Pseudosulfitobacter pseudonitzschiae: one gene and its partner. The protein of the gene in region 2 interacts with the protein of the main gene of each other region in a pairwise test. Links are inferred from orthologs where the notes say so. Each region holds a gene or a part of one and is shown on either strand. Other genes may lie near its edges. The genes, in order: lepA and SULPSESMR1_RS17065.

Region 1 (3,206 bases), 3.2 Mb from region 2 along the record:
GACAATATTTGAATCCCCGTTTATGAAAATACTCACATTGGATGCACCATGGTTCACAACAGAGTGAGACCTTCGGACCGAAGGTTCAACGGCTTGTATCAAAGCACCTAGGTCACCGGCATTAATTCGGCCATCACTTTCAGCCTCTTCAATTTCATTGGCCCCGAGAAGACCGGTAGCACGATTGAAAACAGTCTCGACCAGCTTCCAAGACGCGTTCGCAAGCCCACTACCGTATGCTTCAATCAAATAGGGAGCAAATTGAGAGAACTCAAAAACAAATTCATACGACCCCGGCCGAGTTACTTTTAGGTTTAGGACCGTATCAAGGTCTTTAAAGTTTCTTCGTCTAATCTCACCAGTTTGAGCAAAATTCACAATCATCATCAACGCTTGCGAAACAGCGTGCGCACTATCAAGCGCTGTGAACGCAGGCACGTCATGCCCATCACTCTGCCCACCTGTTAGCGATACAATTAATTCAATTTTTTCCGACACAATCTATCTCCACATTGAGGTCTAAGAATTGTCTAATTTGGTAAACAACTCAAGGGCGAAGTCGAAATCGAACCAGCCTTGAAGAATTAGTCGGAAAAGGGCGACCAAAGATGTATCTATGTGTCTGCTGTAATGCCCATTAATAATGACAAACCTTTGGTGTTTTGGGTACTGCCACACCACACAACCGTGTGGGGTCGCGCCCCGCTGCGCGGGACTCTTACCCCACCGGCCTTTATCAGCGTCGAAAATGGATTAAGAATCCATTTTCAGTGCGCTGATAAAGGCCTCCTGTGGAATATCCACCTTACCAAACTGGCGCATCTTTTTCTTGCCCGCCTTCTGCTTGTCCAGCAGCTTGCGTTTGCGCGTGGCGTCGCCGCCGTAGCATTTGGCCGTGACGTCCTTGCGCATGGCGGACAGGGTCTCGCGGGCGATGACCTTGCCGCCGATGGCCGCCTGAATCGGGATCTTGAACATATGGCGCGGGATCAGATCCTTGAGTTTTTCAACCATGGCGCGACCACGGGTTTCGGCGCGGTCGCGGTGGACCATCATCGACAGGGCGTCGACGGGTTCATCGTTGACCAGCACCGACATCTTCACAAGGTTATCGGTTTGGTAACCTGTCATCTGGTAGTCAAAGGACGCATAGCCCTTGGTCACCGATTTCAGGCGGTCGTAAAAGTCGAAGACAACCTCGTTCAGCGGCAGGTCGTAGACGACCATCGCGCGGCTGCCGGCATAGGTCAGGTCAAGTTGAACGCCACGACGGTCCTGACAGAGTTTCAGCACGTCCCCGAGGTAGTCGTCGGGGACAAGGATGGTCGCCTTGATCCGCGGCTCTTCCAGGTGATCGACCACGCTGAGGTCGGGCATGTCGGCGGGGTTGTGCAGTTCTTGCATCGACCCGTCGCGCATGAAGATGCGATAGACCACCGACGGTGCGGTGGTGATAAGTTCGATGTCATATTCGCGTTCGATCCGGTCGCGAATGACTTCCAGATGGAGGAGGCCCAGAAAACCGCAACGGAAGCCGAAGCCAAGGGCGGCAGAGGTTTCCATTTCGAAACTGAAAGAGGCATCGTTGAGCGCCAGTTTGTCGATGGCGTCGCGCAGGTCTTCGAATTCGGAGGAGTCGACGGGAAAAAGGCCACAAAAGACCACCGGCTGCGCGGGCTTGAAGCCGGGCAGTGCCTGCACCGTTTTCTTGTCGTGGGTCACGGTGTCACCGACGCGGGTGTCGCGGACCTGTTTGATGGACGCGGTCAGAAAGCCGATCTCGCCGGGGCCGAGGCTGTCGATGACCTGCATCTGGGGGCGGAAGACGCCGATGCGGTCGACGTGATGCACGGTGCCGTTGGACAGGAATTTGATCCGCTCGCCCTTTTTCAGGCGACCGTCGATGATGCGGACCAGAACGATCACGCCAAGATAGCTGTCGTACCAGCTGTCGACCAGCATCGCCTTGAGGTCGGCGTTTTCGTCACCTTTGGGCGCGGGCAGGTGATGCACGATCGCCTCGAGGGTTTCGTGGATGCCGATGCCGGTTTTGGCCGAGACGCGGATGGCGCCGGATGCGTCGATGCCGATCACGTCTTCGATCTGTTCGGCCACGCGGTCGCAGTCGGCGGCGGGCAGGTCGATCTTGTTCAGGATGGGCACGATTTCGTGGTCGGCGTCGATGGCCTGATAGACGTTGGCCAGAGTCTGCGCCTCGACGCCCTGGGTGCTGTCGACGACCAGCAGCGAGCCTTCGACCGCGCGCATGGAGCGGGAGACCTCGTAGGCGAAATCGACGTGGCCGGGGGTGTCGATCAGGTTCAGCACATAGGCCTCGCCGTTGTCGGCGACATAGTCGATGCGCACGGTGTTCGCTTTGATGGTGATACCGCGCTCGCGCTCGATGTCCATGGCGTCAAGCATCTGCTCTTTCATGTCGCGGTCGGCCACGGTGTGGGTCGACTGGATCAGACGGTCTGCGAGCGTGGATTTCCCGTGGTCGATGTGCGCGACGATGGAAAAATTGCGGATATGTGAAAGCGGTGTCATGGTTGGGATATGTAGGGGATTTGGGGGTTGGTCAAGTGAGCATGAAGGGCGCGGCGCATTGTGATGCTGCGTGTTTGCGGGTGGCCACGGCAGATGCGGGGGCCGGACGGGATCGGCCCGCGATTTCCGGCAGCGTTTCGGGGTGATCCGGTCGGGCGTCTTGGGGCGTTCGGAACAGGCTGTGATTTGAAAACGGGATATCTGGCGGTATTCGGTAGAAACGGGGTGCGGGTTTGAACCGCGTATTCGCGAGAATGAACAGAGCGGAAATACCGGATTCAGAAGAGTTTTGAATTGTGACCAGCAGGTTCGGGAAATACCGCAGGCTGGACGGTAATTCTGTTTGCGCGTGTATTCGGGCGCTGGATCGAACGCCGCCTTAAACGGCAGCTCCACACGGAGTAGCGCCACGTCGATGCGTAAGATTTATTGCGCCGCTTTGACCTGCATCGGAATAATTGCAGTATAGTGCCGAATTATACGCGCTGTCGGGCTGGAATGACGCCTGCCCCGAGCCCACAACGCTCAAGCGGCGCTGCAGTATTGATCGACCAGCCCCATCAATTCACCGGCGGTGATCGGCTTGACTATGAACCCGTCCATCCCGTGTTTACTGACCACGGATTGATCGTGATAATATTCATCGGCGGTTACGG
Region 2 (3,242 bases):
ATGGCCGCGTTCAACAACGATTGCCCGTCGTTGACCGACAACCAGCCCGCGGTGCGCACCTGACGTTTTTCGCCTGACGGGGCGGTCAGTTTCCACACATTGCCAGATGACTGGTTGGAATAATGCAGCAGCTTGTGATTGTTCAGATCGTCGATTTTCTCGGGCTTGCCGTATTTTTCGAAATAGGCAGGCGATGCGATCATGCGTTTGGTGGTTTCCGTCAGCTTGCGGGCGCGCAATGTACTGTCTTCAAGTTCACCAATGCGCACGGCCATGTCGAACCCTTCCGAGATCAGTTCGACATAACGGTTGTTCAGCACCATGTTCACGGTGATGTCGGGGAAATCTTCCAGAAACGATGACAGCGCCGGTGACAGGTGGTTGACGCCAAAGTCGGTCGCAACGCTGATCCGCAACAGACCGGAGGGCGCCGATTGCATCGAGGTGACCAAAGCGTCGGCCTCGCCTGCGTCGTTCAGAACACGGCGCGCACGGTCGTAGTAGGCCAGACCGATCTCGGTTGGGGACACGCGCCGCGTCGTGCGGTTCAGCAGCCGTGCGCCAAGGCGCGCTTCCAGCGAGGAGACGTGCTTTGAGACAGCTGATTTGGAGATGCCCATCTTCTTGGCCGCATCAGTGAATCCGCCCTGATCCACGACCGTGGCAAAAGCTTCCATTTCTGTTAGGCGGTCCATGCCGTCCCCTTTTCTCGGTATTCGTTTCTAAGGGGTGTATCGCCCCCAATCAGGGCAAGATCGGGGCAAGGGTGGGATAATCTTGGGGTAATTGGGGCTTCGTTGCAGGCACGGAAACGCGAGAACGCAGTGTTTCCCAATGGGTGAAATCCTGTAGAAATATGAAATATAATGGAAATATTGGATGCCAATGCGCGATCCAAACCGTTTCTTTCCCTAAAGTGCGGCCTTGGTCCTAATTTGTATTGTTGAAAAAAGCGCACAGAGCGCGGGGCAATGTTGCCTAAAATTTAACATATCATGGGCAGGCTTGGCTTGGATACGGGCAGAACAGTGCCTGCGTCAGATCCACTTGAACCAGCGCATGACCACAAACGTCATCAAAGTGATGCCCAGCATCGACAGGCAGAGAATCGCAAAGGCGGCGGGGCTGTCCACGCCGGGCATACCGCCCACATTGACACCGAACAGACCAGTGATGAACCCCAGCGGCAGAAATGTCGCCGCGACAATGCTTAGAATATAGCTGTTGCGGTTCTGCGCTGCGGCAGCTTGTGCCGCGTGGTGGTCGTTGATTGCAGTCAGACGACCCTGAAGCGAATCCAGTTCTTCGACAGTCAGCATAGCAAGGTTGGCCAGCTCGCGGCGGTGCAGGGCGTTGTTGCCCAAAGGTGTGTCGGTGGCCGCAAGTGCCATCAGCGCATCGCGCTGCGGCCCAAGATACCGGCGCAAGCGGATCGCGGTACGGCGCAGGCTGGCAAGGTTTTCGGGCAGCGGCGCGTCGTCATCGTCGTGAATGGCGTCTTCCAGATCGTCCACTTGGTCGGCCAGTTCAAACACAGTGCTTTGGATTCGCTCGGTCAGGCGACTGGCCAGCGTTTCAACAAAGGCGGCACTGCTGTCAGGGGCGGCACCGGCTTCGATTTCTTGACGCAGGTCTTCTATGGCGAACACGCGGCGCATCCGGACGGTGACCACGGTCTGATCGGTCACCCACATGCGCACGGCCACCATCTGGTCGGCGGGGCCGTCAGCGTTCAGATTGACGCCGCGCAGGTTCAACATCAGCCCGCCGTCATGCACATCACAACGCGGCCGCGTTTCGGTTTGCAGCAAAGCACCGGCAGGAATGGGATGAAGGTGGGCATTGACCCACTTCGGCAGTTCGGCGTCCTTGAGATCGAAGTGGAACCAGCGATAGCCGTTTTTACCTGTGGGTGACGTGCCGGTGGTGGGCGTCGCGGTCCCGTCGGGCAGGATGTCATAGGTATAAAGCGGCATAAGCTTAGTCCAGTATCGGAAAAGTGGCATCAAAGGCGGCGCGGCCCTTGGATGAAAATCGGATGATGCGGGTATCTGGAACGCGCGCAACCCAGCCCAATGTCTCGAAATGACTTAGTAAAGCGCGGCCCAGTTTACCCGCCAAATGCGAGCGCCGCGCGCTCCAGTCCAGGCATTCACGGCACATAGGCGCGCGGGAATGCGCAAGTGTGTCGAGCGGAAGGCCAAGGCTTTGCATCAGTTCTGCACCTTTGGCGGTCAGATCCAACCCCTGTGCGCCGTGGGCGATCTGGCCCTTGGATGCAAGCGCGCGGAACATCTGCACGCCGGTGTCGCCTGCAAGGTGGTTATAGCAGACGCGCGCGGTGCGCAGTTCGATGTCTTTCGGCCCCTGACGGGTGCGCAAATGGCCGTGATTGGCGGCCAGCCCCATCATTGCCTCGATGGTGTGGGCCACCTCTTCGGTGGCCAGCGCGAAATAGCGGTGTCGCCCCTGTTTGCGGCGCAGCAGCAGACCGCCCTGTTCCAGCTTGGCCAGATGCGAAGATGCGGTTGCAGCGGTCACGCCCGCTTCTGCGGCCAGTTCCGATGCCGTCAGCGCACGGCCCGACATCAGCGCCGTCAGGATATTGGCGCGGGCGGGGTCGCCCATCAACATGGCGATCTGTGTAAAATCGGGGCCTTCTTTCATACTTTGATGTTAATCGAAGCATTCCCGTCCGGCAATCGCGTATCACCACACAGCAACAAGGAGACTGACTATGCTGACCTGTGTGATCCGTTACCAGATCGACCCGACCCAACCGGACGCCTTTGCGCAATATGCGCGCAACTGGGGGCAGGTGATCCCGCGCTGCGGGGCTGACCTGGTGGGATATTTCGCCCCGCACGAGGGGTCATCGACGCTGGCCTATGGCATCTATCATGTGAAATCACTGGCGGAGTACGAAGCCTATCGGGCACGGTTGGCGGCGGACCCGCTGGGGCGGGAAAACTATGCCTTTGCGCAATCGCGGAAATTTCTGCTGCGCGAAGACAGAACTTGGCTGAGAAAGGTATCGGGATGATTGCAGTTATATTCGAAGTGGAACCGGCGGAAGGCAAACGCGACGCCTATCTGGACATCGCAGCGGCCATGCGCCCGCTGGTAAACGAGGTCGAAGGATTTCTGGGTGTCGAACGGTTCGAAAGCCTGACAACACCGGGTAAGCTGCTGTCGCTGTCGTTCTTCGAGGATGAGGCGGCGGTGGAGCGGTGGCGTACTCT

Evidence for each region.
Region 1: the proteins of SULPSESMR1_RS17065 (region 2) and lepA interact in binary tests that used the Escherichia coli proteins (3 or more experiments, as listed by UniProt). The link is inferred for Pseudosulfitobacter pseudonitzschiae from one-to-one orthologs.

What each region holds. Positions count from the first base shown.
Region 1 is NZ_CP022415.1:254,281-257,486, reverse strand. The notes cover bases 153-3,112. They hold lepA (translation elongation factor 4), read right to left. Parts: upstream 2,551-3,112; coding sequence 754-2,550; downstream 153-753. Other genes in these bases: SULPSESMR1_RS01170 (response regulator), read right to left, coding at 3,076-3,112; SULPSESMR1_RS01180 (hypothetical protein), read right to left, coding at 153-498. In the rest of the region: more of SULPSESMR1_RS01180, read right to left, coding at 1-152; more of SULPSESMR1_RS01170, read right to left, coding at 3,113-3,206. UniProt on the Escherichia coli protein: Required for accurate and efficient protein synthesis under certain stress conditions. May act as a fidelity factor of the translation reaction, by catalyzing a one-codon backward translocation of tRNAs on improperly translocated ribosomes.
Region 2 is NZ_CP022415.1:3,471,169-3,474,410, forward strand. The notes cover bases 8-3,003. They hold SULPSESMR1_RS17065 (zinc transporter ZntB), read right to left. Parts: upstream 1,977-3,003; coding sequence 1,038-1,976; downstream 8-1,037. Other genes in these bases: SULPSESMR1_RS17060 (LysR family transcriptional regulator), read right to left, coding at 8-695; SULPSESMR1_RS17070 (ArsR/SmtB family transcription factor), read right to left, coding at 1,981-2,667; SULPSESMR1_RS17075 (NIPSNAP family protein), read left to right, coding at 2,738-3,003. In the rest of the region: more of SULPSESMR1_RS17060, read right to left, coding at 1-7; more of SULPSESMR1_RS17075, read left to right, coding at 3,004-3,043; SULPSESMR1_RS17080 (antibiotic biosynthesis monooxygenase family protein), read left to right, coding at 3,040-3,242. UniProt on the Escherichia coli protein: Zinc transporter. Acts as a Zn(2+):proton symporter, which likely mediates zinc ion uptake. Purified ZntB reconstituted in liposomes also binds and transports Cd(2+), Ni(2+) and Co(2+).